3 regions of the Acetilactobacillus jinshanensis genome follow, and region 1 is predicted to be linked to each of the others. Evidence: a T-box and tRNA genes for the amino acid it is inferred to sense, from the RefSeq annotation. Region 1 holds a T-box; the other regions hold tRNA genes.
The links. The T-box of region 1 lies ahead of ELX58_RS06495 (valine--tRNA ligase). A T-box ahead of a tRNA ligase gene usually reads a tRNA of that ligase, here a tRNA-Val.
Positions count from the first base shown of each region.

Region 2: it has a tRNA-Val gene. The T-box ahead of ELX58_RS06495 (valine--tRNA ligase) is inferred to sense a tRNA for this amino acid. The anticodon was not compared.
Region 3: it has a tRNA-Val gene. The T-box ahead of ELX58_RS06495 (valine--tRNA ligase) is inferred to sense a tRNA for this amino acid. The anticodon was not compared.

Region 1 is NZ_CP034726.1:1,342,663-1,354,412, reverse strand. It holds gene ELX58_RS06505 (cysteine desulfurase family protein) at 1-716, shown strand, start outside; gene thiI (tRNA uracil 4-sulfurtransferase ThiI) at 736-1,962, shown strand; T-box leader at 2,003-2,217, shown strand; gene ELX58_RS06495 (valine--tRNA ligase) at 2,290-4,950, shown strand; gene ELX58_RS06490 (bifunctional folylpolyglutamate synthase/dihydrofolate synthase) at 4,962-6,284, shown strand; gene ELX58_RS06485 (rod shape-determining protein) at 6,325-7,332, shown strand; gene mreC (rod shape-determining protein MreC) at 7,381-8,232, shown strand; gene mreD (rod shape-determining protein MreD) at 8,244-8,780, shown strand; gene ELX58_RS06470 (septum site-determining protein MinC) at 8,799-9,467, shown strand; gene minD (septum site-determining protein MinD) at 9,467-10,276, shown strand; gene ELX58_RS06460 (helix-turn-helix domain-containing protein) at 10,410-11,291, shown strand; gene pgsA (CDP-diacylglycerol--glycerol-3-phosphate 3-phosphatidyltransferase) at 11,350-11,750, shown strand, end outside.
Region 2 is NZ_CP034726.1:1,074,816-1,086,565, forward strand. It holds gene ELX58_RS04985 (M48 family metalloprotease) at 1-654, shown strand, start outside; gene ELX58_RS08085 (hypothetical protein) at 1,243-1,374, shown strand; gene ELX58_RS04990 (hypothetical protein) at 1,387-1,593, shown strand; gene ELX58_RS04995 (hypothetical protein) at 1,735-2,052, opposite strand; gene ELX58_RS05000 (basic amino acid/polyamine antiporter) at 2,119-3,552, opposite strand; gene ELX58_RS05005 (FAD-dependent oxidoreductase) at 3,755-5,113, shown strand; gene ELX58_RS08090 (hypothetical protein) at 5,625-5,759, shown strand; gene ELX58_RS05010 (hypothetical protein) at 6,317-7,024, shown strand; tRNA gene ELX58_RS05015 (tRNA-Val) at 7,086-7,158, shown strand; gene ELX58_RS05020 (hypothetical protein) at 8,143-8,499, opposite strand; gene spxB (pyruvate oxidase) at 8,550-10,334, opposite strand; gene ELX58_RS05030 (RNA-guided endonuclease TnpB family protein) at 10,447-11,592, opposite strand; gene tnpA (IS200/IS605 family transposase) at 11,690-11,750, shown strand, end outside.
Region 3 is NZ_CP034726.1:511,709-519,632, reverse strand. It holds gene ELX58_RS02625 (helix-turn-helix domain-containing protein) at 1-102, opposite strand, end outside; gene ELX58_RS07820 (hypothetical protein) at 361-522, shown strand; gene ELX58_RS02620 (hypothetical protein) at 522-716, shown strand; gene ELX58_RS02615 (hypothetical protein) at 883-1,248, shown strand; gene ELX58_RS02610 (MarR family winged helix-turn-helix transcriptional regulator) at 1,251-1,682, shown strand; gene ELX58_RS02605 (GRP family sugar transporter) at 1,777-2,649, shown strand; tRNA gene ELX58_RS02600 (tRNA-Val) at 2,715-2,789, opposite strand; gene ELX58_RS02595 (hypothetical protein) at 2,861-3,391, shown strand; gene ELX58_RS02590 (hypothetical protein) at 3,381-3,743, shown strand; gene ELX58_RS02585 (GAF domain-containing protein) at 3,756-4,202, shown strand; gene murI (glutamate racemase) at 4,355-5,140, shown strand; partial or broken gene ELX58_RS02575 (DNA-3-methyladenine glycosylase I) at 5,145-5,709, shown strand; gene ELX58_RS02570 (DUF805 domain-containing protein) at 5,780-6,232, shown strand; gene ELX58_RS02565 (MgtC/SapB family protein) at 6,316-6,954, shown strand; gene ELX58_RS02560 (hypothetical protein) at 7,027-7,281, shown strand; gene ELX58_RS02555 (C39 family peptidase) at 7,278-7,924, opposite strand, start outside.

The DNA.
Region 1 (11,750 bases):
TAATGGCGATTAATAATGAAATTGGTACTATTGAACCCATTAAAGAAATTGCTCAATTACTAAAGCATTACCCAAAGATTAATTTCCATGTTGATGCTGTTCAAGCCGTTGGTAAAGGCCTTGAAAAACAGATCTTTAATGGTCGAACTGATTTTGCAGCAGTTTCTGGTCATAAATTCCATGCACCACGTGGAACGGGCTTTATCTACGCTCGTCATGGCCGTCGGTTTGCTCCATTAATCGATGGCGGTGGTCAAGAATTTGGCATGCGCAGTGGTACCGAAAACTTACCAGGGATTGCTGCAATGGCTAAAGCACTCCGTCTTGATATGCAGGATGAACCAAAAAAGATTGCTCATCAGCGTCAGGTCAAGAGCGTAATTTATAATCACGTCAAGAAATTTCCAAAGGTTCAGGTATTTTCTAAGAATGATGATACCTTTGCACCGCATATTTTGTGCTTTGCAATCAAGGGTGTCCGTGGTGAAACCGTAGTTCATGCTTTTGAAAAGTACGGAATTTACATTTCGACCACCAGTGCATGTTCTTCACAGAACGGTGCTCCATCCCACACGTTAAGTGCAATGAAGGTTCCAGAAACGATTTCACGAAGCGCAATTCGAATTTCATTAAGCGATCAAAATACCGTTGCTGAAGCCAAACGCTTTAATCAAGTTTTCAATAAATTATATCAGCAATTCAGTAAGTTAAGCTAAGAAAGAAAGGACGAACTCAATGCAATACACTGAGATCATGGTGCGTTACGGTGAATTGTCCACCAAGCATAAAAATCGAAGCGATTTTATTCGACAATTAGGCAAAAACGTCCAGCATGCTCTGCATAGCTTTAAAAATGTGGACGTTAGCGCTCAATGGGACCGACTTCACGTCCGTTTAAACGGTGATGATCCAGTTAAAGTTATGGATCATTTAAAGGGTGTCTTTGGAATTGAAAACTTTTCACCCGTCGTTCGAGTTGACAATCATAAGAATCTCGACAAAGCTAAAAAAGTTGCCGTTGCGATGGTTAAGAAATTATACCATGGCGACGGAACGACGTTTAAGATCAGTACTAAGCGTCAGGACAAGAAGTTCCCGCTTGATACTTATGGCGTTAATGATGCTTTAGGAAGTACCGTCATTAAGCATTTCCCAAAGATTAAAGCCAAAATGAAGAACCCCGACATTGTAGTTCGTTGTGAAGTTCGAACTAACGGAATCTTCTTAATGACCGAAACCATTCCTGGTGCCGGTGGCTTACCAGTTGGTACTGGGGGTCGTGCTACTTTGATGTTATCAGGTGGAATTGATTCACCAGTTGCCACGTATCTAGCCATGAAACGTGGTGTTAGAGTGGACATGGTTCATTTCTACAGTCCGCCGTACACCAGTAAACAGGCTTTAAATAAGGCTAAAGAACTGACGGCTAATTTAGCTAAATACTGTGGTCACATTAACTTTATTCAGGTCCCGTTTACCAAGATTCAGGAAGAAATTAAGGAAAAGGTTCCTGAAGGTTACCTGATGACAATTCAGCGTCGAATGATGTATCGATTAGCTGCGGCAGTTACGATTCAGCGTCACGAAAGTGGGATCTTCAATGGTGAATCATTAGGTCAGGTTGCATCCCAGACCTTGGAAAGCATGGTCGCCATTAACGACGTCACGACACTACCCGTTCTTCGCCCGTTATTATCAATGGATAAGAACCAGATCATCGCGATTGCCAAGAAATTAGGAACCTACAAATTATCGATTTTGCCTTATGAAGACTGCTGCACGATCTTTACGCCGCCGTCTCCTAAGACTAAGCCAAATCTTGAAAAATCACGTGAATACGAAAAGTTAATTGATGTTAAAGGCTTAACGAAACAGGCTTTAGCTAATGCTAAAGTCACTGAGATTCATCCTGATGATGAATTCTTGGATTCGCAAAAGAAAATCTTTTCTCAGTTGCTTTAATCTATTTGACGCTACACAGGATATTAGCTATTATTTAATTATAAATACTAAGAGCAAGTCAGTAATTTTAGCTAAATTTAATACAGGGAAAGAGCGCTAATGAGAAGCCCTTAATTAGCTAGAGTGAACGTAGCTTGTGAGTAGATGGACTGAACAGAGTAGGCCTGTCCGATCAACGATCGTTAAACGAAATTAAGTGGGATTATGATAAATAATCTAAAATAGGTGGTACCGCGGAAGCACTTCGTCCTATCGTTAGTTAGGAAGAAGTGCTTTTTTGTTTGGTAATATTAATTTTTGATTTAAATATAATGAGGTGAATTTCATATGAGAAACGTTAACATGTCAACGAAATTTAACCCAAACGAAGTTGAAGCTGGTATGTACAAGAAATGGCTTAAGGAAGGAATCTTTAAGCCGAGTGGTAATCAGAAGGCTAAGCCGTATTCAATCGTATTACCACCGCCGAACGTTACCGGTAAGCTTCATTTAGGTCATGCTTGGGATACAACATTACAGGATATGTTGATCCGTCAGAAACGAATGCAAGGTTATGACACTCTCTGGTTACCAGGGATGGATCATGCTGGTATCGCTACGCAGGCTAAAGTTGAAGCTAAAATGCGTAAGAAGGGAATTTCCCGTTACGACTTAGGTCGTAAGAAAGAAATCGCTCTGATTTGGAAATGGAAAGATCATTACGCAGCTACAATTAAAAAGCAATGGGCTAAGTTAGGCCTTTCATTAGATTACAGCCGTGAACGATTTACCCTGGATGCAGGCTTTAAGAAAGCCGTTCGTAGAGTCTTCGTTCAGTTATATAAGGAAGGCTTAATCTACCGTGGTAAATACATCATTAACTGGGACCCGATGGCTCGAACCGCTTTATCAGATATTGAAGTTACTTATCACAATGATAAGGGTGCCTTCTATCACGTTAAATATCCATTTGCTGACGATACCAAGTTCCATGGCCATAACTACATTGAAATTGCGACTACCCGTCCAGAAACCATGTTTGGTGATACTGCCGTTGCGGTTAATCCTCATGATGAACGTTATAAGAACATCGTTGGTAAGTACGTTGTCGTACCGTTAGTTGGCCGTAAGATTCCGATCGTTGCTGATCAGCATGCTGACCCTAAGTTTGGGACCGGGATGGTTAAGATTACGCCGGCCCATGATCCAAATGACTTCCAGGTTGGTAAACGTCATCACTTAGCACAAATCAATACCATGAACGAAGACGCAACCATGAACGCTAACGCCGGAAAATACGAAGGTTTAACTCGTTTCCAGGCTCGTAAAGCCATGGTTAACGATTTAAAAAAAGAAAACAAGATTATCAAGATCGTACCAATCGTCCATGCCGTTGGTCATTCATCTCGAACCGGTGTTCAGGTTGAAGCTCGTCTTTCAACTCAATGGTTCGTTCGTATGAAGCCGTTAGCTAAACGCGCTATGGAAAATCAAAAGACTAGTAACCGTGTTGACTTCGTTCCAAAGCGTTTCGAACATACCTTTATGCAGTGGATGGGCAACATTCATGATTGGTGTATTTCACGTCAGTTATGGTGGGGCCACCGAATTCCTGCTTGGTATAACAAGAAGACTGGTAAGGTTTACGTTGGTGAACATGCACCGAAAGACCCTGAAAACTGGAAACAAGATCCAGACGTCTTAGATACGTGGTTCTCAAGTGCCTTATGGCCATTCGTAACCATGGGCTGGCCTGATACTAACGCCCATGATTACAAGCGTTACTTCCCAACCAATACGTTAGTTACTGGTTACGACATCATCTTCTTCTGGGTATCACGCATGATTTTCCAGAGTTTACACTTCACTGGTAAGCGACCGTTCAAACATGTATTATTACATGGTTTGATTCGTGATGAACACGGTGTCAAGATGAGTAAATCCCTTGGTAACGGGATCGATCCGATGGACGTCATCAAGAAGTACGGTGCCGATGCATTACGTTGGTTCTTATCTAACGGAACTACCGAAGGTCAGGATATTAAGTTCAGTTACAAGAAGATGGACTCAGCCTGGAACTTCGTTAACAAGATCTGGAACGCTAGCCGTTACGTCATCATGAACTTAGGTGACATGAAGAAGCCAGTCTTACCACCGCGTGATCAGATGAACTTAGCTGATCGATGGATCTTAAGTCGCTTAAACCACGTTGTTAATCACATCACTGCACAGTATGACAAGTTCAACTTCGGTGAAGCCGGTCGTTGCATTTATGACTTCATCTGGGATGACTTCTGTGACTGGTACATTGAAATGAGTAAAGCTGTTTTAACTGGTGACGATGCCCAGGCTAAGAAGAATACTCAGAACGTCTTAGCTTACGTATTGGATCAGACCTTACGTCTATTACAGCCAGTCATGCCATTCGTTACCGAAAAGATCTGGTTAGCAATGCCACATGTTGGTAACGCATTGGCAACAGCTAAGTACCCAGTTGATCATCCTGAATTCAATGATCCACAGGCCGAAAAAGAAATGAGTCGTTTAATCGATTTGATTAAGACCGTTCGTAACATCCGGGCTGAAGTCAATGCCAAGATGTCCAGCAGTGTCAACATCTTAATCAAGACGAATGATCCAACCTTAAAGCAAGTCTTTAAGAAGAACTACGATTACATTCAGCGCTTCTGCCATCCAAAGGAATTCAAAGTTGGCAGTGATGTTCAGGTACCTAAGTTAGCCATGACCAGTGTTATGGATAATGCTCAGGTTAGTATTCCACTGTCCGAGTTAGTTGACATGAAAGCTGAAGTTAAGCGGACTAAGGATCAGATCGATAACTTCACCCATGAAGTTAAACGTTCTGAAAAGATGTTAGCTAACCAGGGCTTTGTAAAGAACGCTCCAAAGAAGTTAGTTGATAACGAAAAAGCTAAGAAAGCCGCTAACTTATCAAAGTTAAATGCCGCTAAGAAACGTTTAGCTACGATTAATAACAGTCAAAAATAAAGAAGGATTTCATGAATACTTATCATGATGCGTTAGCGTTTATCGCGAGTCGTCATAAATTTAAACGAGATCCAACGTTGGATCGAATGCGATTATTCATGAAAAAATTGGGTAATCCGCAAAATAAAATTAAGCACATGATCCATGTAACTGGAACTAACGGGAAGGGATCCGTAGTTACTTTTCTACGAAATCTTTTCCAGCAGTCTGGTTATTCGGTCGGTACTTTTACGTCACCGTATTTAGTGACGTTCAACGAGCGGATTAGTGTTAATGGCAAGCCCGTCAGTAATTCAACAATTCTTCGCCTAGCCAAGGCCGTTGCCCCGGTGGCAGAAGCGTTGGATAAAGCGTTGCCCGATGGTGGTCCAACTGAATTTGAAGTGATCACAGCAATGATGTTCAAATATTTTGCTGAACATCATGCTGACGTTGTGATCGTCGAAGTTGGGATCGGTGGCCGTTATGATTCGACCAACGTTTTAATTCCTGACGTCTCTGCAATTACAACCGTTAGCTGGGATCACATGAAGATCCTGGGTGATACGTTACCTAAGATTGCTTATCAAAAGGCTGGCATTATCAAGCAAGGGAAACCCGTGGTTGCTGGTCGAATTAGTAAAGCTCCGTTAGACGTGATTAAGAAGACGGCTGCTAAAAAACATAGTCATCTATCGATCTTAGGACGAGACTTCTTAATTAAACATCATCAGCCAACGGGCTGGAACGAAATCTTTGATTTTAAATCAAAGGGCTTGAGTTTACATCGGGCTAAGATCCAAATGGTCGGCACCTATGAAATTGATAATGCCGCCGTTGCTGTGGAAACTTATCTTCAGTACTGCCGAGTTAACGGTTTGCATGTTGATCCAAATATTATTCGAAAGGGCCTTGCTGGCACTTTCTGGGCCGGTCGTTTTGAACGGCTTAACGGTTCGCCGATCGTGGTGATTGACGGTGCACACAACGTTCCAGCAATTAAGGCTATTCAGCCGATCCTTAGTAAACGATTTGCGCAACGTGATGTTTACGTAATTTTAGCTATTTTTGCTGATAAACAATATCAGCAAATGGTTAAGATTTTGAGTCAGATTCATAACGTTCACTTGGTGTTAACTGAATTTCACGGTCCAGGTCATCGTGGTGCTGCTGATTTAAAGCCATTAGCTGAAGATGTAAAAGCTAAGCATCCCATTAAATACATCCCAAATTGGAAGCAGGCAATTGTCCAGACAGTTTCCATGATGTCGCAGGATGATGTATTATTAATTACTGGATCCTTATATTTTATATCCAACGTAAGGCCGTTATTTATAAATCAAAAAAATTCTTAAATTTAAACGAGTTAAATGAAGTATGAAGGGATGAATAGTTTTGTTTGGATTTGGAACAAAAAACGTCGGTATCGATTTAGGTACTGCAAACACCATTGTTTATGTTGAAGGCAAGGGGATTGTTCTACGTGAACCGTCCGTAGTTGCCAAAAGTACTAAAACGGGCCACGTCGTTGCCGTTGGTAACGAAGCCCGCGATATGATTGGCCGAACCCCAGCTAGTATTAAAGCCATTCGACCAATGAAGGATGGTGTGATCGCTGATTATGACACCACGGTTGCCATGCTGAAGTACTATATGAATAAGGCTTTAGGTCATGCTGCAGGTCGTCCTTATGTTATGGTTTGTGTACCTAGCAGCGTTACAGCTGTTGAAAAACGAGCCGTAATTGATGCAACTAGAGTTGCCGGAGCTAAAGGTGCTTATGTAATCGAAGAACCATTTGCTGCTGCGATTGGTGCCGGTTTACCGGTTATGGACCCAACTGGTAGCATGGTTGTTGATATTGGTGGTGGTACTACTGATATTGCCACCATTTCTTTAGGCGGAATTGTATCTAGCCAGTCCGTTCGAATTGCTGGTGATAAGTTAAACAGCGCCATTGCTAACTACATTCGTCAGCATTATAACTTATTAATCGGTGAACGAACTGCTGAAAAGATCAAGTGGGATATTGGTTCTGCTTCAATTGAAGACGCTAAGAAGATTGATGACATGACCGTTCGTGGTCGTTATTTATTAACTGGTTTACCAAAGACGACCAAGGTCTCTGCGGTTGACGTTGCTAAAGCAATGCATGAACCCATTGAAGGTATCATTAGTGCCGTTAAAGAAACGTTAGAAGAAACTTCTCCTGAAATTGCTTCCGATGTAATTGACCATGGTATCGTATTGACCGGTGGTGGTGCTTTATTGAAGAACATCGCTGACGTAATTTCCAAGGCAACTCGAGTACCAGTATCAATCGCTAAACATCCAATGGATTGTGTTGCCATTGGTACCGGTAAATCATTGAGTAGTATCAACGCCATTCGTAAACGTAAATAAGCCAGCAACTGGTTTATTGCACATTAAATGACGTGATGGAGGCCCATTATGAGGAAGTTTTTCTCTAATCGAAAATTAGTAATCGCTATTTTATGTCTAATTGTTTGTTTAGGCTTAATAACATTATCGGTAAACGTTCGTAATCGTCGATCAACACCACCATTAATTCAGCAGTTTGGTAACGACGTGGTTGGCTTCACTAACCGTGTTATCACCATCCCAACTAATGGTATTCATCGTGGCTTTGATTCAATTGGTGGTCTTTTAAGTACCTATCAAGAGAATCAGAAGTTAAAGAAACGAGTTGATACTGTTGTATCAACTCAAGTTCGTAATCAAGCCCTGCAAAATGAAAATACTCGATTAAAGCAGCAACTTCATTTAGGACATAGTTTAACCGATTATAAATCTGTTAACGCATCGATTATGACCCGAACTCCATCCAATTGGCAAAATCAGATTATAATCAACAAGGGTGAAAGTTCCGGAATTAAAAAGAACATGCCTGTAATCGTGGCGTCTGGATTAATCGGTCGAATTGCTGAAGTCAATAAGACCAACAGTAAAGTTGAATTGATTACTGATAACAGTGGTTCCGCTAACCGATTTGCGATCCAGATTCATAGTAAACACGGTAAAAACGTTAACGGGATCATAACCGGTTACGATCGAGGAACTAACCGCATTAAGATGGGTAATATTACCACTAAAGGTAAACTAAAACGTGGTGATAAAGTGTCAACCAATGGATTGGGTGGCATCATGCCTAAAGGCTTATACGTCGGCAAAGTTTCCAAAGTAACTTCAGATGATTACGGTCTATCTAAAGAAGTTTACATTAAACCTGCCGCTAATTTGAATGATATTGAAACGGTAACCGTTGTTGGTAAAGATGAATAGAGGAATCGTTTATGATTAAGAATTCGTCATTAAAGTACGTTTTTCCAATTGGATTGTTAATTGCGTTCTTCTTGGATGGATCGGTTTCTTATAATTTAATGTCGGTCCTGTTTAAATCTTACTCAGTGGTTCCGTACCTATCTTTATTTTGGCTCGTCATGGCTGTTTTCTTTGTGAATGATTATAACCTTCATCTAGAAGGCTGGGCTACGTTACTGGGTGCCGTGTTTGATTGGTATTATGTCGGTATCTGGGGCGTATTTATAATTATTTTCCCTCTAGTAGTTTATTGTACTAGGGCCATGTATCGATACTTTTCGATTAATTTTATTAGTGCTTTTGTAATTTATTTGATTGATTTGATTATCGTTTTGTTCTTAGGTGATCTTGCTGATCAAGTCGTTAGTCGAATCACGGGTGTTGCAGCGTATGCAGGAATGAATTTTGTTCTTTACAGTGCTGTTCCGACCCTGATCTTAAACGCAATTCTTTTTGCGATCTTATATTACCCCATTCAGAGGTTATATAATTATTGTCAGCAAGGATAATTTAGAGGAGAATTAATCTTGAGAGCAATTACTTTAAAGGGAACACAAGATGGATATGAATTATTTCTTAATTCTGCAAGTGGAATCGATAAGATTAATTCTGAACTCAAATCTTTATTAGCGCGTTTTGGTAAAAATTCTGACCCGCGTCATAAAATTAATTTTACGGTCCTGACGGGGAATCGATTATTTTCTTATCGAGAAATTAGTACGTTGAAAAATGTTTTTAAAAAGTACCCTGAATTCGGCTTAAAGGACATTAAATCAAACGTAATCACTACGATTGATTCGTATCATTTGAGAGAACGTCACAACGTCCATGTGATTAGTAAAACCATTCGTAATGGTCAATCATATCGGATGCACGGTGACGTGCTCTTTTTTGGTAATATCCATCAGGGCGGTCGCTTATACACCGATGGTAATATTTATTTGATGGGTAATGTTGAAGGCATCGTTCATGCTGGCTTTCCGAGTTCTGAAGATAAATTGATTATTGGTGATCTGCATAGTGCTCAGCAAGTTCGAATTGGTGAACAATTTGACGTGATTGCTGATCGTCAAATTCCAGCATCTAATCAAACCGTAGCTTATGTTAATGATCTACATATCTTAAGCTATGGCAAGACGGCTAATTTAAGAAAAATTAATCCTAAATTTTATAATCGAATTGGGGGAATAATGTAATGGGAAAAGCAATCGTTATTACTTCCGGTAAAGGTGGAGTTGGTAAGACGACTTCCACGGCTAATATCGGTATCGCGTTAGCACTTATGGGTAAACGTGTCTGCATGGTCGATATGGATATTGGATTACGTAATTTAGACGTTATCTTAGGTTTAGATAATCGAATTATGTATAATATCGTGGATGTTGCCCGTGGCCGTGTTCATTTACGTCAAGCTCTGGTAAAGGATAAGCGATTTGATGACTTATTATATCTATTACCAGCCGCTGAAAGTACGGATAAAACTGCACTTAGTCCACAGGACGTTAAGAAGATCGTTGATGAATTAAAGCCTAATTTTGACTACGTCTTTATTGACTGTCCTGCTGGGATTGAACAAGGCTTTATGGATTCCGTTGCCGGTGCTGATGAAGCCATTATTGTTACCACCCCCGAAATTTCTGCCGTTCGAGATGCTGATCGAGTAATCGGTTTATTAGAAGAACATCCGTTAAAGGAAGCCCCGAAGTTAATCATTAATCGAATTCGTCCCAATATGATCGCTGAAGGTGACATCATGGATTTTGATGGTATTACCGAACATTTAGGGATTGATTTATTAGGGATTGTCTTTGATGATGACGCTGTAATTAGTACTTCAAATCATGGGGAACCCATCGTATTGAATGCCGATAACCCAGCATCTCAAGGTTATCGAAACATCGCTCGTCGTTTAGAAGGTCAGACCGTCCCATTAATGAAGTTGGATTCACCAATTAAACCATCAATGTGGCGTCGAATCGGACTGTTCTTTAAACGGATCTTTTAAAAATTAGTTTGAAATCTAAATAATTAATGGAAGCTCCTGATTTAACGGGAGCTTTTTATTTTGGTTATTTTTAGAGAATGTTGATTATGCTATAATTAAAATGAAAATTATATGAACAAGTGGAGTAATTTGAATGGGAAAACGTAAACAAGGATCAAAGCAAGTTAAGAAGAATTCAGCGGTCATTAAGATTGGCCAAATTCTTCGTCAAGCTCGCTTAAAGAAAAATTATTCCTTGAATGATTTATATCAAATCACAAAGATTAAGTCTCGATATTTAAAAGATGTTGAAACGGGGAATTACAAAGATTTACCCGGTGATTTTTACGTTCGAGCCTTTATTAAGAAGTATGCGGATACCGTTGGGATCAACGGAATTGAATTACTTCGGCGCTTTAATAATAAGTTACCTGATTTTCAGGATCCAAACTATATCAACAACGTTAGTAAAGATAAGTTATTAGTGAATGCCGAAAAACAGCGGATTCGAAATCGACATTCGGCCGTCAGAAAATACATTCCGTTATTCACCATGATCGTAATCGTGGTGATCGTGTTAGTTGGTATCTGGGTCGTTGCCGCACATTATCATAATGGTTTGACGACAAATTCGGGTGAGCACTCAACATCATTTTCCGGTGCGACTTCAGCAAAGCCCGTCCATAAAAAGAAAGTCCATAAGCACGTTAAGAAACGACCTCAGTTAAAGATTCGTCGGCAATCGGCTACGGACACTAAATTAAGTTATCAAATTAATACTAAGATTAAACCGTTGCACTTAAGGTTAAGAAGCACGCAACCGATTCAAGTTTCAGTTAAAACTGATGATAAAGTTGCGACACCGTTTGAATTGAAAGCCAAGCGGGTTAAAGCCATTAAAGTACCTGCTAAAGCTAAGCAAATTCAGGTGGATGTAAGTAACGAATCGCCATTAAGTGCAAAGATTAATCAGAGATCTTTGAAATTAACTCATAAGCAATCGATTCGATCAATTATCTTAAAGTTTAAAAAATAGTAATTAATTAAATGACTGGGCTTCCCGAGTCCAGTTTTTGTTATAGGAGGAAAAGACATTGAATTTACCAAATAGATTAACCTTAATGCGAATTATCATGATCCCGATCTTTTTAATTGCGTTTATTTTACCAATTAATTTAATGGGGTCCATTTGTTGGCTAGGAACCGTTACTCATGGGACGTGGCTCTTAGCAACGATTATTTTTGCGATTGCTGCCATTACCGATTTCTTAGATGGCCATTTAGCTAGAAGTCGTCATTTAATTACCAATTTTGGTAAGTTTGCCGATCCGTTAGCCGACAAAATGTTAGTTATGACGGCATTCATCCTTTTAGTTGGCGCCCACGTAGTTCCAAGTTGGGTTGCCGCAATTATCGTTTGCCGTGAACTTGCCGTTACCGGCCTTCGTTTAATCTGTGCTGAGACCAGTGGTAAGGTCATTGCTGCCGCTTGGCC
Region 2 (11,750 bases), 270 kb from region 1:
GCCGCTAATTTACCGATGCCAAGGGTCTTCATTATTAAGGATCCATCACCCAACGCGTTTTCGACCGGTAATAGCCCCAAAAATTCGGCAATCGGAGCCACGACGGGGCTATTGAATATGATGGACCAGTACGAAGTCGAAGGCGTTATCGGCCACGAAATGAGCCATATTAAAGACCGTGATACCGAAGTTGAAACGGTTGGGGTTGCTTTGACCGCTTTATTTGCTTTTCTAGGTGGCTTCCTTTGGCGAATTACCTGGGATGCCAGCTGGTTTGACTGGGGTGACGATGACGATCGGGATGACAATGATAGTCATGGTGTCTTGATCGTGATTGGGCTTGGTTTGGCCGTCCTTAGTTGGATCTGTTCCGGTTTGAGTTACTTAGGTCAAATGGCTTTATCTCGAAACCGAGAATACTTAGCCGACGCCGGTAGTGTTGATTTAACCCGTAATCCGGACGAAATCATTCGAGCTTTAAAAGCTTTAAGGCATCGACCGTCGATGAAAGCGGCTAACCCTGCCAGTAATTCGTTATTCATCGTTAATCCGCATAAGCCGAAACATCATTGGTCAATCGCCAATCTCTTTGATACTCATCCACCGTTGGATAAAAGGATCGAACGATTGGAACGCATGAAGTACCAGGAGTGATTTAATCAAATAGTAAGTAAAAAATACTCGATAGTTATCGGATGTTAAATCTAATGATTATCGAGTATTTTTATTCTTCTCTTATCGGAATTTCTCTTAAAAACAAATTTTATAGAGAGATTAACTATCTATTTTTATTTAATTTTCATAGCTGGTTCATTGAGTCTGAAATGTTGGTGATTACTTTTTCAACGTGATTTGTGTTGTCTGTCTTATTATGAGGATTACTAAGGCCTAACAGGTCGTCTGCCAAATTTTCAGCGGACAGCATATAGCTGAACGGTTTCTTGATCATAAATAGGGCAACAACAATGAGTAATAAGAATCCAGCCAGCATAATTTCCACGATTAATCAATCCTTTCAGAAGGTCTTTTAATTATATGGCCTTATTATATCAATATAAATTAACTTTATCATTATATTTTGCTAAATTAACGATAAAAGTATAGATATATTAAAACAAATTAAATTAATTTAATAATTATGTTGACAATAAACGAATAACGTATATAATCATAATTGTAAAGAGAAATATGAATCTAGTTGATAGATGCATATGAAAAGCTCTTTAGAAGGAGGCTACTCCAATGCAAAAGACTAAACATATTCATCATGTCCATGTGGGCATGAGTGAAATTGTAAATTCATTATTTATTGATCGTCAATCTTGTATTTGGAAGTTGTCCCGAAGTCTAGAAGTCGGGATGACGAATAGCTAAGGAGATTTTATTATGATGAACACGTTAGAACTATCTAAGAAGTGGTTTGCTAAAGGTGCGATGAACTTATCTAAGTTCTCTGCTATGTTCCGTTCATCTATGATGAATAAACCAAAGATGTTTGACGACTTTGCTGGTAATCGATTAATTAATGATAAAGTCGCCTTGCCCCTTGGTCCAACCACGTTAAAGTCTCTGGACGCTTCATTAAAGTCTTGAAATGTAAGACTTTCCGCCAATCCGATAATCGTAAATGTTCACTTATCGAAATTATTGATCCCGTTCATAAATGAAACAAAAATCCAGTTCTAATCTAATTTTGGATTAGAGCTGGATTTTTTGTTTTGCTTGAAGATTAAATTATTTAGTAATCTTTTTGATGAAGTCTAAAGCTTTTTGACGACTTGGATTTTCGCTGTCTAAGCGGAATTCTTCGTTGTGTAAAGCCTGCATAGCTTCACTGTTTAAGAATTTAACGATCTGGTCACGTTTAGATGCGTCTAAAGCTGCGACCAAGGTTAAGAATACGTTTAAACTTTCGTAAAGACCAACGTCATAGTTCATGTGACGACTGGTGAATAACGGGTTGATCTTTGGATCTAGATGATGCTGATCCAAGTAACCCTTGATGATGGGCATGAATTGACTGCCCTTTGGACTAGTTGGTTGTGCTTCCATACTATAGTTTCACTCCTCTAGATTGGATACTTTAATTATAACTGATTTGCGTATCCTTTCACAATCCTAGACGTTGCCTGAAATGGCAATTTGCCCCGTTACCAAGGCGTATACACCAAAGATTGCGGTAATTACGATTAATATTGCGACCCAGCGTTCCCAGGTCTTAAAGACCTTTTGTCTATGATTATCATGCTTCTGTAAGTACACGTAACAGGGAATGCCTAACGCGAATAGCCATGCCGATAATAGCCAATAAGTAAGGCCCGTTGCGTAGACAATCCATGCGGAATAGGTCGAAGCAATAATCCCAATTATGATGTTGCGGGTTCGGTGATTAGTGTGATCACCAATCAATGAATATTTAAGCTGATAAACTGCCGAGAAGGTGTACGGAATCATGACCATTGAACTCGCAATTGAATACATGAAATTGTAGGCACGTGGTGTAATTAAGAAGCTAAACATGAAGATTTCCACGCAAACGTCGGTAATGATTAACGAATTAATCGGTGAGTTATGGTGATTCGTTTTACTGAACAGTTTTGGGAAAGTGCCATGGATCGAAGCAATGTAAGGAACATGACCGGCAAACATTGTCCAGTCTAGCAGGGCACTCACTAAGGCGACCACAATTCCGGCATTAATGACGATGGCTCCCCAGGGGCCAACCAATTGCTTTAGAATCGATGCCATGGCTGGTTGTCTGAGATGAGATAACTGTAAACGACTCATGACCCCAAACGATAGCAATGTCATAAGCATGTACAGTAGGATCATTGAACTGATGCCTAGGATCGTGGCTAAGCCAACGTCTTTTCGGTGCTTAGCTCTTCCGGAAAAGATCACGGCACCTTCAATTCCGGTAAAGGTCCAGACCATGACTAGCATGGTACTTTTAACCTGGCGCATGACATCACCGAACTGAAATTTTCCGGTAGGTGTATACCAGAAATCATGCTCAAAAATATGTAGTTTGAACGATAGGAAAACGATAATCAAGAATAAGATGATTGGAATAATCTTCGCAATTGTCACGACGATGTTAACGAAGGATGCCGATTTAATCCCGTGCAGGATCATAAAATGGCATCCCCACAGCATAATTGACCCCAGAATAATCGACGGCCAATTTTGGCCGTTACCAAAGACCGGTAAGAAATAGCCTAGGGCACTCATACATAGAGTAATATAACCAACGTTACCTAACCAAGCTGATAGCCAGTACCCCCAAGCGGCATTAAAGCCCATGTATTTACCAAATCCAGCTTCAGCATAGCTATAAATTCCAGCGTTTAGATCCGGACGCTTAGTTACTAGATTCTGAAAGCACAGGGCTAAACTGCCCATTCCGATTCCAGTGATTAACCAACTGATGGAGACGGCACCTGCACCGGCTCCTGTTGCGACATCGTGCATTAGATTAAAGATTCCACCAGCGATGATCGATCCAATCACCAGACAGGTGAGTTCCGTTAATCCGAGGCGATTACTTTTCATTATAAACAGGTCATTCCTTTATTCTCGACAGATTTTGAAACATTCGTTATTTTAACATTATTCAATGGGTATTAACGAGGGTGAATTTAAATCATTCCCGAAATAATCAAGTCAAATATAATATCCACGGAGCGAGAATTTGTTAAAATGATAATGAAGTTAGAATGAGTTTAATCTAGAAAGCAAAAAGAAGGTTACTGTTATGAAATTTATCGTTGTTGGATCATCACATGGTGGTTACGAAGCAGTCCGTCAGATTTTAATGAGTAAACCTGACGCTGACATTCAATGGTACGAAAAGACCAACTTTATTTCATTCCTATCTTGTGGGATGCAGACCTATTTAGAAGGAATTGCTAAGCACGTTAATTCTATTAGTTATGCCACCCCTGAATGGGCCAAAAAACACGGTGTCCACGTCTTCATTCAGCAGGAAATCACTAAGATTGATCCAAAGGCTCATAAAGTTCACGTTGTTGATCATAAGACTGGCAAAGAACGTGACGAATCTTATGATAAACTGATCTTAAGCTGTGGTGCCGATCCTAACAAGTTACCTGTACCAGGTAGTAATTTGAAAGGTATCTACGCAATGCGTGGTCGTGACTGGGCCATTAAGCTTAAAGAAGCAACCGTTAACCCAGCAATTAAGAACGTTGCCATCATCGGTGGTGGTTACATTGGTATCGAAGCTGCCGAAGTCTTCGCTAAGGCTGGTATGCACGTTACCTTGATTGACCGCAACAAGCGGCTTTTAGGTAACTACTTGGATCATGAATACACCGGGATGTTAACTGACGAAATGGAAACCCATAACGTTAACGTTCAGATGGAACAATCCGCGGCCAAGTTTATCGGTAAAAACGGCCACGTTACTGCCGTTAAATCTGAAATGGGTACTTACCCAGCTGACTTAGTTATTGAATCCGCTGGTATTAAGCCAAATACCAAGTGGTTAAAAGGTGTTGTTGACTTAACTCCACGTGGCTTAGTTAAAGTTGACGATTACATGCAGACTAGTCAGCCTGACATCTACTGTGTTGGTGATGCAACTACCGTTCGTTATGCACCGACGGGTAAGACCGCTCGAATTGCTTTAGCCACTAACGCTCGTCGTGGTGGCCGTTTTGCCGTTATGAACGCTTTAGGTGCTCACAAGAAAGTTCCTGCAGTTTCTGGTTCCAGTGCATTACATGTCTTCAGTTACCAATTTGCATCAACCGGTGTTAAGCAGGACAGCGCTGCTCACTTTGGCATTAACGCTAAGTCAACTTTCGTTGTTGATACTTATCGTCCAAAGTTCGTACCAAACAAAGCAGGTAACGCCAAGGTTTACTTCAAGTTAACTTACGATCCACAGACGATGCGTGTCTTAGGTGGCCAGGTAATGTCCAAGATGAACGAAACTGGCGACATCAACGTCATTTCATTAGCTATTCAGCAGCACTTAACCGTCATGGACTTAGCTTACTGTGACTTCTTCTTCCAGCCAGGCTTTGACCGTCCATGGAACATCTTGAACGTGGTTGCTCAAAAAGCTTTACGTGAAAATAATAAGTAAAGGTCGTTAATTAACTTAATTTTGAACACATCGCAGATGCTGAAACGAACATCATTAGGAATCCAAAGTCATGTACAGTTAATAATGTCTGGTGAGGTAAGCATGTATTAGTAATTGTTATTATTATGTTGCTTAGTTTGTTAGGCGTTCAAAAGGCACTCACCCATAGTTGGTCGAGTGCCTTTTTTGGTACTGTATTTAATGAATAAAGGAACTAAAAGTAATCATTATATTAAATACTTTCTGTTTATTAAACTAATTTAAAATATTTTATATATTATGTTGACAAAACTATAAATAAGTTATATAACATAACCGTAAGCTGAAATCGGGGTTGACTAGATTTCACTTACGAGATCCATAAAGGAGATGGCTCCAGTGCAAAAGACAGAACATATGCCCGTCCGAAAGGACAAAGACGCGATTTTAAGTTCAATTTCATGTAATGATTTTTGTGTTCGGAAGCCAGTCCGCTACAGCGGGGTGGCTGATCAGTAAGGAGTTGAGTATTATGTTAAAGAATAATGCTTTGTTAAACGGTACGTCTTCATTAGCACGAGCTTCTGCGTCAGCGTTCGGCAACGCATCCATTAAGGAACGATTGCTGATCGGCGGCAAACAGATGCTCGCTGGTGGGGCCGTCTAACTCCTGAAAGTTAGTTGCCTCCTATACAATTACAATGAATAAACATTTAAGTGTGATAAGTAGTACGATCGCACCATGTGTGGATATTCTTTACGGAATTACTATGAATCGTTTTTAACTTCAATAATTAATCTCGTTCAGAATTTAAGAAAGGGCGTCCAAGTAAGTTGGGCGCTCTTTTTTAGTTGGTTGATAAAATGGCGTTAATTTGCAAACATTATTTTAATATTTCATAATATTATTAATATATTTTAAATAATTATCTGATATTTATATTTAATAGTTTATTATTATAAGTGTAAACAATATCACGAAAGGGAGATAAAAATGCTTAAACGAGTCAATGTTAACGTTGTCGTCTTAGTGCATACATTATTTCTAAAACGCTCGTGCGCTCAACAGCCTATTTAAGTATCTTTACATAATCGTTCTGCACGAGTGATAACAATCGTGTGGAATCACATCATCGTTAATAAACTACGTATATAATGCCTCACGATTGTTATGAATTGTGAGGCTTTTTAAGTATCCACATACATAGTCATATGAGGCCTCGTATGACATCTTATAATGTTGATTATATTTATTTGGTTTTGAACAGAGAGGAACCTTTATATGTCAAAAGTTATGTCCCAAAGGTTAATGTCTCAAACGTAAATAATGTATCAAAATTCAATGTTGCTTCCATGCTGCACATGGTTAACCTGGTCAAGAATCTATCTAACAAGATGAATGTAGTTAGCGCCAACGTTAATTCTATCAAGCATAAAATTGACGTTAGTGATGTTAACGTCGTCCATGTTATGAACGTTGTTAGAAACTTAGACGTTGTTAAGAACGTCGTAGCCGTTAAGGTCGTTCGTGCTCTTGAAAATGCCGTAGTTGCTAACAAAGCTGATGCTGTAAGCGTTAAGTTATTATCTAGCGTTGATCACGTTGCCGCTAATATGAATGATGTCCGTGTTAACTTAGTTAATATGGTATTAAGCGACGTCAAGATGATCAGTGCCGATGTTGACTCTGTTAACTACGTTTATAATTCCAAGAGTGTTAACTTACGTGAAATCCGCAACATCAAGGTTAGCGTTGCTGCCATGAAGAGCGCTATTAAGAACATCAAAGTTATCGTAAGTAACAGTGTTGTTGTTATGAACAGAATGTTAGATTACACCACCATGATTTTAGATAACCGTGGAGTATCTAAGAAGGTCGTTGATTTAGTTGACCAGCTTCAGGTTAACATTGATCGTCGTGTTAATTATTAATTTTTTATTAGCTTCAATAGGCTTGATGCGTCAGTCATGTGTGTTATAATTAGTGTGTCTTGGAGGATTAGCTCAGTTGGGAGAGCATCTGCCTTACAAGCAGGAGGTCATTGGTTCGAGCCCGATATCCTCCATATTTTGTTATAACTTAAGCAATGCATTATTAAAGGTTAGTCCCTTTGGTTATGCATTTAATCCATCAAAGAGAGCGCCTAAAACGACGCTCTTTTTTAGTTTTATCAAATAATTTATAAAGTTAAGTATTACAATATAAAATATGTTTATAAATCAATAATTATAAACAAAATCAACACATATAACGAAATTATATATTATAATGTTTGGTGATGAGATATTGTGCAAACAATCACAAGTTGTCATCTTCATTAAATCTTCGTCCTAGTTATTTACCATGTCCTGAATTATTGTTTGTGCAATTCTCATTGCCAGCATAATGCTTTGGCGTAAATAAATATCTTCCACAAATTTATACCCCGATTAATGAGCGTCCGATTAATCATCGGGCGTTTTTATTGTGTGGGGTAAACATTTAACTTTTAAATAGACCATACGATTGACATAATTAGATACTTACGATATATTAAAAGTGCAGAGAGATTAGAACAAACGTGTGAATGTTTTTTACCTGTTGCCAATTGGTAACAGGTTTTTTTATCAAAAAAGGGCATGGATATTAACCACGCCCTTAAGTTAATTCTTATGGTGGGAATGGCGCTTCATCCAATTAGTGATTATAAAATACGCTAAATTGGAAATTAAGCCCAAGACTGCAGAGAAAATTAGAACTATAAACGTATGAATGTTTATCACCTCTTTTGCTATCAAGTAGCTGGGACAAAAAGATGTAGCCTAACAAAATAATCTTATCATAATTAAAGATGATTGAATATCTGTTATTCTATAGGTGAACATCAAGACAGTTAATCACCGTGGCAAGTTGGTTACTTGCTGAAAGATTAAAGAATGGCGCTTTTAAGCATCTTTCTTTTTACCATAAGAAATAAAACAAAAAGAGATCCCTAAATAATTAATCATTTAAGGATCTCTTTTTATAGTATTATGTATTCTTGATTACGGAATACTTGATTAATCAAAGATTACTTTTTAGCGCTTTTTAAGTAGTCTTTGAGCTGACTTACGATACTCTTACATACTTTGTCGATCTGTGGAGTATACGTGTTCATTGATGATGCGTATACAGCAAATGTATTAACGTAATTGATTAATGCATGAGCATAATCAGGGGTATCTAAATCCTGACGATTGTTTAAGTCTAATTTGTTGTCCTTTTGAATAGCATCGTTAATATCGGCTAAATTAGTGATACCAGGGGTATCTAAATGCTTTTGGTCACCAGCGCTGTTACTCTTGACGTAATCTTGGACCTTCATAACCTGATGAAGTACTTTAACTTCGGGTTTAGAGAACGTAGCCACGCTACCAGAAATTTGCATACAATTCCCTCCTTGTGGAAATGGATTATAATCCAATTCATATTTTCTCACTAATGGCGCTGCTTCGCAACTTGTGCAAGTAATTCTGGCAGTGATTTCAGTGATTTCCCGTTATATTTAGCAAAAAATTGATGTAAATCAGATTGATTGTCACAGACTTCGATGAATTTACCGTTTTGTTTGTGGATATGCAGTTTTTTCATCGGTAGGGCACGTTGATCAGATATGACAATGTTGAGTAGGATTGGCTGACCATTTTGGGTAACCCGTTTAGCAAGATCAAAGGTGTGAGCTAATTGACTAAATTGAGTTATCGTAATTGCTTTAACACCCATCCCTTTAGCAATCATTGCAAAATCTTGACCAGTTAATTTAACACCAAAATATTTCATCGATAAATCAGCTTGCTGACTCTTGATGTAGCTAGTGGAATTATTAGACGTCACACCGTTAATGATTGGTAAATGGTATTTGCGTTCGGTAACTAAATCCTGCATGACCATCGAAAAGGCACCATCACCAGCAATACTAAAGACTTGTCGATGCGGATACGATAGTTTAGCGGCGATCGCACCAGGGATGCTGCATCCCATCGTGGCAAAATGCGCTGAAAAGACGAGCTGATTATTAGTGCCCATTTTTAAATAGCGAAAACTGTTGACGGTATTGTCACCAATGTCGACTGAAAAGATCGTTTTATCATTCGCGATTCGGTTGATCTGATGATAGACCTGTGTGGGTAAAATTGGGTTAGTCTTTTTAATGGCTAGATGATGACGATATTGATTTTCGTTTTGAATGTCCTTAATTACGGATGAATAGTAGAGTTGGTGAATAGTGTGAACGCTAGTCTTAAGGACAGCCTTGATGAATTCGGTTGGATCAGCCCAAATGCCTAAATCTAACGGATGATGATAACCGAGACAGTTTTGGCGTCGGTCAACCTGAATAAATTTAAAGGGATGCTTATCATAATAGCGATGTGACAGGGCGAATTCACTTCCAAGACTGATTACCAAGTCGGTCGTGTCCATTAGCTCATTGGCAACTTTTGACGTGATTCGGTTGCCAGTCCCTAGATCAGTAACTTCACCAGGAATTAATCCTTTTGCCGTACCATCGATCATGATTGGAATCTGTAATTGTTGTGATAATTTAACCAGTAACTTCCCACTGTCACCGATTTGTTTACCAACGTGAAAAACGGGGTGCTTCGCTTGTTTTACCATTTTCAAGAATTGATTAATGATTTGCGGAAATATTTTTGGATAACTTGGTTTAACAATAGTATGCGGAGCTGAACTATATTTACGGTCGGGAATTTTAACGAAGCCTAAGTCGTTAGGGATGATCACTACAGCGACACTTTGATGTTGATAAGCTTCCCGGATTGCTCGGTCGACAACGTGGGGAAGACTCTGAGCGTTCATCACAATCCGGTCATAACAGGCCACATTACTGAAGATTGGAGCTTCCGGAAATTCTTGAAAATAATCGTAATTGAGATTATCGCTGTTGGCCTGGCCAACGATCGCTAATACTGGAACGTGATCTTCCTTTGCGTCGTATAAACCATTTAGCATATTAACGGCACCGGGACCAGCAGAGCCAAAAGCGACCCCGATGTGATGCGTTAATTTAGCCTGAGCTGAAGCCGCCAGGGCACCGACTTGTTCATGACGAACTTGAATGAAGTTGATGCGTTGATGTTCATAATTTAAAGCATTCATTAATGAATTTAGGGATCCGGCGGGATAACCAAAGAGGTCTTTAACGCGCCACGATTCCAAAACATGAAGCATGGCAACGTCTGCCGGAATCAGGTTTGTACTCATATCTTTTCCTCCCAATGTTATAATTACTGTTGTCAATTATGAACTACTCGGTACTAAAGTACCGAGTTTCTAGCTTAGCACCTTACGTACCTGTTCTTGGGAACGCTCGTGCTTATTCAACACACAACTGTAGAGAAGTATCTTGAACAGAGGTAGAGTTGTTAGCCATGGCTTGTTCCAAGCCTAAATGCAGTATATTAATACTGGCATTCACATCTCTGTCTTGTTTAGTATGGCAATACTGGCAAACGAAGCTACGAATATCCAGTGGCTTTACGCCCGTGTTTTTACCACAAGTATGACAAATACGGCTAGTATCCTTAGGATTAACTAGCTCGAGATGCTTACCATACCATACACACTTATAGGCTAATAATGTCCTAAAGTGATACCACGAAGCACAGGCAATCGCCCGAGCTAGTCTATGATTATGTTGCATATTAGAGACTTTTAGGTCTTCGATTGCTATGAAATCATAATGCTTTACTAGCCATGTGGTTAGAATTTGTAGATAATTAATCCGTTGATTCTTTATATGACGGTTAATTTTAGCTACTTCACGCTTTGCTTTCTGATAGTTATGATATTCAACTAAAGTTTTGACGTGATGGTTAGGCATCTTCTTCTGGAGATGCTGATTATATCGAATATCCTTAATGGCATCACGTCTACGCCTAGCTGATAGGATTTGCCATTTGTGCTTTCTAGCTTCATTTGCTTTATTGTAATATTTAAAGTTCCATTTCATATCAGTAGATAAGATAGCGAGGTTGCTTAATCCTACATCAATTCCAATTGCTTGATTCGTCTTCGGCAATGATACTTGGTTCTCGTATTCTACCGTAAGACTTGCGACGTAGTCTCCAGTGGAGTCATGTGTGACTGTGACCTGTTTAATCTTACCGACTAGTGGTTGATTGAAATGGACTTTCATATATCCTAACTTAGCCAATTTTAATACGTGTGGCTTATTAATCTGTTTGGGAATACTGGTAGTCCGATAGGACTGCTTATAATATTTCTTAGACTTGAACTTTGGCGCTTTGGAACGGTGCTGAAACAGATTCTGATACGACTGGTACAAGATGCCTAGTTCACATTGAAGCGAACGGCTGTCAGCATAACTAAGCCACTTAGCTTTTTCAATCGCTAAGAAGTGGTTCCAGATGAACCGAATGTCTCCGAGCTGTTGGTTTAGCCACGTTTGTTGGTATTGATTAGGATACAACTTTGCTTTAATTCCTTTTGTAATTAACATTATTTTCACCTCCTTAATGCACTTATATTATATCACATATGACTGTTAATATATCAGATAGAATGCTATTATTACCAGTGTATAGGAGCTGATGTATATGTTAGTTAAAAATCGTACTAATGTGCATAATCTCAATTACCATTTAGTTTGGATCACCA
Region 3 (7,924 bases), 780 kb from region 1:
TGATACACCGACTTTTTTAGCTGCTTTTCGTAACGATAAATGACTGTTAAAAATCGCGTCATGAACGTACTTTGCTAAATTCGTTTCGTTTACGTTTACCAAAATATCAATTCCTTCTCATTAACTACCGCTATTATAGCACCGTTAACAAAATATCAAAAGGTGTTAATTTATCGTTGCATTTTTGTTAACGAGGGACTAATATAAAAATTGCTAATTGAGATAGGCAAATTGAATATTCAAAGCAATGACTAGCTAGTTCACGTATCTCTACATTAATACCAGGGACGGATTCACGTCCTTGAAGATTACTACGTTAACAAACTTAAACGTAGCATTATCATGAAAGGGTCTTGCCTTATGAAACGAATTAACTTAATCGATGTTATGCGAGAAAACGATAGTTTAAAAAAGCAATTAATGATGAAAACGAGTTTAATTAATTATTTAACGCAACAGGTTAATACCGAAGATAAATTATTAGCTAAAATGGTGGCCAAACTTTCGGGAGGTCTTGAATAATGTTCTCTGTAGTTTTCTGGTTAGTTCTTATTATTGTAGTTTTAAAATTAAATGCTTCCGATTATAATCGGACAACCCGATATTTAATAAACGCGATCTTTTATTTACCAAAAGAAGTCTGTGAAAATATTAAGCACATTTCAAATAACTTTAAGCGTGACTATGGCCAAAGACGAGGCAACCAAATCAATTGAAGAAATGGAATAGAAGTAAAATATAACGATCATCAACCGTTGCTTAAAAAGCAACGGCATTTTTTGTCAGCGTCTTAAAATGACATATGTTATAATTAAATTGCGTAACAGGCAAGCAAACGACACCTCTTGAGGTGCCTTATTTTTGCTATAAAGGAGCTTTTTAATGAAACCTAACAAGAAAACAGTTAAAAAGATGCTTCATAAACCCGCTATTAACCCTAAAGTTCAAGCGAATATCAAACATTTCGATTTAGGCGCTAATCTCCGTTCTCATCAATATAAAGCATTAAAGAGTGATCGTTATGACGCTTTGTCTTTGTTAAAGGAATTAGTTAATGAATCTAATTACGACTGGCGTGTTTCAACAAGCCAGAGTCATTTAATCAAAATTCTAAAAACTAACCAAAATTCCTTAAACTTTGACTTACTGTCATTAGATCGACTTGGCTTAATTCATATTGATATTACTCAATTAGCATCGGGACACGATAATTTCAACTGTGAAATCATTCCTCATAAGGTCTTTTAAAAATGTTACGAATTAAAGATCGTTATAAATTGATCTCATTACTTTTAAAAATCGCGAATTCGATTAACCGAAACCGGAATTCACATCTCCGTAAAGTTGGTTTAACTTCACGTCAAGCAGACGTTTTGTTTTACACCAATAAGTACCCAAACAGTACTATGACGGACCTAGCCATTTTCATGGGCTGTGCTCATCAGACCATTCAGGAAGTCGTTAAGAAAATGGTTAAAAAGGGTTTATTAGAAATGAAACGCTCAAAACGTGATGGACGTTGCCAAATTATTAAACTGACCAAATCCGGTAAAACCTATTTATCAGCTTACCGAAAGAAAGGCTTAATTACGGGGACTGAACTCTTAAAAGGAATGAGTAATCAATCCCAGAGAATTCTTTTAAAGCTCTTAATTCAGGGCTTTAATAACCTTGATAACTAAGATTTTATTTATTTCTTAATCAGGTAATATACTTCATAACAGTGTAATATTGGACCTATTCGAACCCAATTAAACACCAAGGAGTGATTGACAAATGAATATTTTAATTGCGTTGTTACCAGCGTTCTTCTGGGGCTGTACACCACTATGGACGCATATATGTAGCGGTAAACCAATTCAACAGTTAGTTGGAACCACTTATGGTGCTTTAGTCGTTGGGATTTTGATCTATTTAATCAAACAGCCGCTGATGACACCATCAATTTTCTGGTGGAGTTTCTTAGGTGGTGTGGGCTGGTCATTAGGTCAATTAGCCCAATACCGAGCATTCATTAATTTAGGTGTTGCCACCACATCCCCAATTACCGCGGGAATTCAACTACTTGGCGTTAATTTTATTGGTGTTGCATTCTTTGGTAGTTGGAAAAGTGCAATCGCTAAGACCATTGGTGGAATTGCGATTGTCCTAATTATCCTTGGAGTCTTTCTAACGACCCGCACCGGTAAAAAACACCAATCCATTAAAAATAAAAAGAAGTTCATCAAGTATGTTCTGGAACTAATTATTGGAACGGGAATTGGTTACACTGCTTGTTCCACGTTGCCAAGAATCCCAGATGCTTCGGGCTGGTCAACGTTTCCTGGCCAAACGGTTGGTATGATTATCAGTGCTGTATTGATCGCTTTAATCTTTTACCCACGTTCCCATGCTGTTTTGAGTAAAGCAACGTTTACTAACGTTTTAACTGGATTTAACTCTGGCTTTGGAACGTTATCGTACTTGATTTCAATGATCTTAAACGGTGTCTCAACTGGATTTACGTTATCTCAGATGACAACTGTCGTTGCGACATTCATCGGGTTAGTGGTTCTCCGTGAGCACAAGAGTGGTAAATCGCTTGCATACACCTTATCAGGTGTTGCGTTAGTTGTTCTCGGTGGTGTTATGACCGGATTTATTCATTAATCAAAATAACGAGATAAGAAAAAGACTTATCATAAAAAATGATAAGTCTTTTTTACTAACTGTTATGGCGGATGTGGGATTCGAACCCACGACCCCTTGCGTGTGATGCAAGTGCTCTGGACCAACTGAGCTAATCCTCCATCGATTTGACAAATTAATTATAACATAAGATATTAAGGACAGAAGATACTTTACTTTAAAGGAGACTACAATGCTAAATCTCGAGAATTTAACGGATGACATGAAGAAACAACCTTACGGATTGAACGTAAGGTTATTACCTCTAGACGCATATCATTACGTCGTTACGTTAGTCAATTTTGCTCATCTTCAGGTTAGCGACACTAAGGCTTTAGGCTTTAGCATCAATTTACACTTTACTGTTGATGATCACAATGATATTCATTTTAACGATGACGGTAATTTACTAAAAGTCGCTGTTGAATCCGTTAAAATCATCTATAATTTACAGCTCAAACAAACCAAGCTTCAAAAAATTAACGTGATCCCAATTTACAGTGGCGGGCTAGTTCGATACATGAATAATCCTCACAGTATGTTCAGCTATTTAAAGCCGATTAATAAACGGGGAACCATCGTTCAGCATTTCAAAACGCACGGTTACCCGAATTTAAAGAAAGCGATTGCTGAATATGCCGTCATGGCTTTAAGCATCATTCATTACGCAGAAGTGGTAATCAAGAATAAAGCCTTAGAAAGTGGTAATCACCATGAGAATTAGCAGAAAACAATTAAAACGAATGGCCAAGAAGCCCAAAATTCGACCTCGAATCGTCAACAGTTTAACGAATTTTGATGAAAACATTAACGACGACCAGAACGCTAAATTAACGGAAAAGACCCAGACTTCGGATACATTGGGTTTGCTTAACTTTTTAATTAAACATATGGATGACCAAGATCATTTTAAAGTTTCTAAAGCAGCAGTTGTTAAACAGTTCATGTTTAACAAGCCATCATTAAACTTTAATTTTGCCGCATTACACCAACTAAAGTTAGTTGATGTAGACTGGAAGATTTTTAAAACGACTCCAGACGTTCAGGGCACCATTAATAAAACGACCGTTTTTTAAAAGGTGATTATTATGGATTCAATTTTAATTTCTCAAGCCAACGCATTAACGACCAGCGTTGACAACGTCGTCACTAATTTAGCTAACGTTGCGGCGTTATTAATGCAAACTAACGATAAAGTAAGCTGGGCAGGGTTTTATAAGTACCGTCCCAAGACTAACGATCTTTTATTAGGACCATACCAGGGCAAATTAGCTTGCAACATCATTCCGAATGGAAAAGGTGTTTGTGGAACCGCTGCTCAGACTAAAAAACCACAATTAGTAAAGGACGTTAGCCAGTTTCCTGGTCACATTGCTTGTGATAGCGCTAGCCAATCTGAAATTGTGGTTCCGTTATTGAAAGCTGATCAAGTTCTCGGTGTTCTCGATCTTGATTCTAACCAACTAAATGCATTCACCGCACAGGATCAAAAGATTCTTGAAAAAATCGCGAACGTTTTAGTAAAGAATTGTTAAACAACTAAATTGATTATGTTTACCGGCCGTTCACTAATAAAACGGCTTTTCTTTTCATTTAATTACATTCGTTATTTAACTATAATAAGGAATTGAACCAAATAATGGTTATTTCTAAGTTATCGAATTTACTTTACTAAGGAAGTAATTATATGAATAAGAATCAAGAACCAATCGGTGTTATGGATTCAGGTGTTGGTGGTACTAGTACGCTTAAGACATTAGCTAAGATGCTACCTCACGAAGACTTTGTCTTTTATGGTGACTCTAAGAACGCACCGTACGGTGAACGCAGCAAGCAAGCTGTCGTTCACTTGACCAACAATGTCTTTAACGATTTAACTAAGCATCATCACATTAAGGCGTTTGTAATTGCCTGTAATACAGCAACTAGTTCAGCTAAGAGTGAATTAGTTAAAATGCATCCCAATTTACCGATCTTTGGGATTGAACCCGCTTTAAAGCAAGCTGTTGACAATGGTGGTCAGAACATTGCCGTAATGGCAACGCCGTTGACAATGAGTTTACCAAAGTACAATCGTCAGTTAGATAAGTATCAGTCATCCCACCGGATCTTCTCAGTTCCTTGTCCTGGTTTAGCCGGTTTAATCGAAGGTGGCTCCAAGAACTTACCCCAGATTAAAGCACTCGTTCATAAGTTACTGGACCCACTTAAAAAATATCATATTGATTCGGTCGTTCTAGGCTGTACCCATTACCCGTACATCCGCTCAATCATCAGTCATGAATTTAATGATCAACCCGCGATTTACACCGGATATGATGGCTTAGCTCGCTACGTTGGTTACCAGTTAAAGGCTAAAGGCTTAGCTGCGCCAAAAGATCAGAAGCAGATCATTAAATTTACCAGTAGCAATAATACTCCGCAGCAGATTAAGTTCTACTCGGACATGTACCATGGCAAAATTTTGAAGTGATTTGATGTCAACTAGACTTAACCGATGTGCATGGGCAAACGTTAATGATCCATTGATGCGACATTATCACGATCATGAATGGGGACATCCGTTGCATGACAACCGAAAGCTATTTGAATTATTGTCATTGGAAATCATGCAAGCGGGCTTGAGCTGGCGAACCGTTTTACATAAACGGCCGGCGTTTGAAGTTGCCTTTCATAATTTTGACTATCAGAAAGTTATGAAAATGACTCCAGAGTTACCTAAATTACTTAATAATCCCAAAATTATTCGTAACCAGATGAAGTTAAAAGCAATTATTAATAACGCCAAAGTAGTTAATCGATTAAATCAACGATCCATTGACTTAAATCATTACTTATGGCGTTTTGTAAATAATCGACCGGTCATTAATCATTATCAAAATCATGCGGAAGTCCCAACCCAGACCGCACTTTCTAAAAAAAATCAGCAAAACCATGAAACGAGACGGTTTTAAATTTACCGGTCCCGTCATCATTTATGCATTTATGGAAGCTAGCGGAATGGTGAACGACCACACGATGGACTGCTTTTTAAGGAACTGATTTGAAAATTGATTTTGGATAATCTAATCTAAAGTTATTGATGTTAAAGGTTAAAGGATGATAATTACTAATGAGTACAAGACACGTAAATTTATTTAAAGCATATCAATTATTCTGGAAAAATTACTTTAATTTTAAAGGTAACAGTAGTCGAACCGAATACTGGTGGCCATTTATGTGGAACTGGTTAATTCGATTTGTATTTCTAATCTGGGCATTAGTGGGACATCTAAAGGGTGAACCGCACGTTGAATTAACTGGATTGGTATTATTACTGGCCTACTGTTTAGTAGCTCTAATCCCGTGTATCAGTATTACGATTCGTCGATACCGCAACGCCGGGATTAGTGTTTACTGGATTTTCTTAACTTATGTCGCACCGTGGGTTCTACAAGCCATCGTTCATGAATCGGTTGGTAAGACTTGGCCACGGATCATCATCGAAAACACCAGTGCGTTTCTTGAATTTATCTGTTTCATCTGTGCCATTGTTTTGGCATTATTTCCTACGAAGCATGATTAATTTATAAAACGTAAAAGTGAACGGGGAGTGATAATATTTCAGCGTCAACTGAAATTGAATGGATTGTCCGTCTGCTAGTCGCATTGCTATGTGGTGGTGCAATTGGTTATGAACGTTCTCGACAATTCAAGAGTGCCGGAATTAGAACCCATATTGTAGTGGCTGTCGGTGCCGCGCTAACAACACTAGTTTCTAAGTACGGCTTTTATGATGTCTTAGCTATGCATAACATCAGCCTTGATCCATCACGTATTGCCGCGCAGATCATCAGTGGTGTTGGATTCCTGGGTGCCGGAATGATTTTAACCGGCCATACGAAAGTCAGTGGCTTAACCACCGCCGCCGGTATCTGGGGTACTGCTGCTATTGGTATGACCGTTGGTGCCGGGATGTACATCATTGCGATTGCCGCAACGATCATCATCGTAACGATTCAGTTTATGTTCCATGATGACTCAATCGCTGAATGGCTAGTTAACAACGTCAGTATTAAAATGCAGATTAGAGCCGTTAATAAATCTGATTCGCTAGATCACATCAAACGGATCCTTAAGAATAATCACATTGTTCATCCGCAGTTAGAAGTAACGGCCATTAACGAAAAACATATGCTAATCCAGGCCGAAGGAATGATGAATCATCGTAAAACTTCAGTTACCAAAATTATCTTGGATTTAAACCGTTGTAAAGCCGTCGTTCGGGCTCGTCTAAGCAGAAGATAACTTAAAGATAAAAATAAAGGACTTAATTTATAAATTAAGTCCTTTATTTTTTATGTAAAGAAGGTTACTAATATGGAATACGTTAATTTAACTAATCACAACCGTGACTTACAAGCTCATCCCATTGCAAACCGAATTAATGAAATCATGCACGATGGCTCAGATAATTCATGTATCAATTACTTAGATCAAAAAACGCTATTAAATCGTCTTGGCCATATAAAAGCAAATCAATTTAATAACGCCATTCATTATCTCGTTAAACACAAGTACCTCGAAGTCCAAACCAATCATGGTCTAACTTTCTATAGTTTAGGATCTCGTTAATGATAACTAATCGTTCGCATGCCATCTTTACTTCGACGTTTACGAATAAACGATAATGAACGTTTAATTCGGGCGTTTGCCCACGGGTCATTTAAAAACAGGTGATGTTTATCGTATCCATAAACCGTTAAGGCGTGCGTTGGAAAGCCATCGATGTCAGTCATCCAGATGACAACGGGATGATTACGATCAATTTGCTTTTTAATATCAGTAATTGTGCATCCCGTCATGTTCCATGCTTTATCATGGGTATATTGATTTACAACGCTCATCAAGCCACCAGGATATACACACCAACCACTGGTCTTATAAGGGCTACCGACAAAACCTCTATTAGGGTTAGTACTCCTTGGCATTTCACGAACTAATTTCATCTTATCTAATTTTTTACCAGTTGCATATTGAAGCATCATGGTGGCGGCAACTAATTCACATCCCGTGGGTAATTCCGGGCGTTGGCAAATTAGTGGGACACCTTTAAACCAGCGAACATCGTGATCAAGACCATCATAATTAATCCAGCCAGAAATCTTACCATCAATTTTAGCCCAAGTTTGATGAGTAGATTTAACCATCTTAGTAACATGGACGATTTGATTACGATATTGGTGTTGAGTGGCAATTACTTTACCTGAAGCACTCT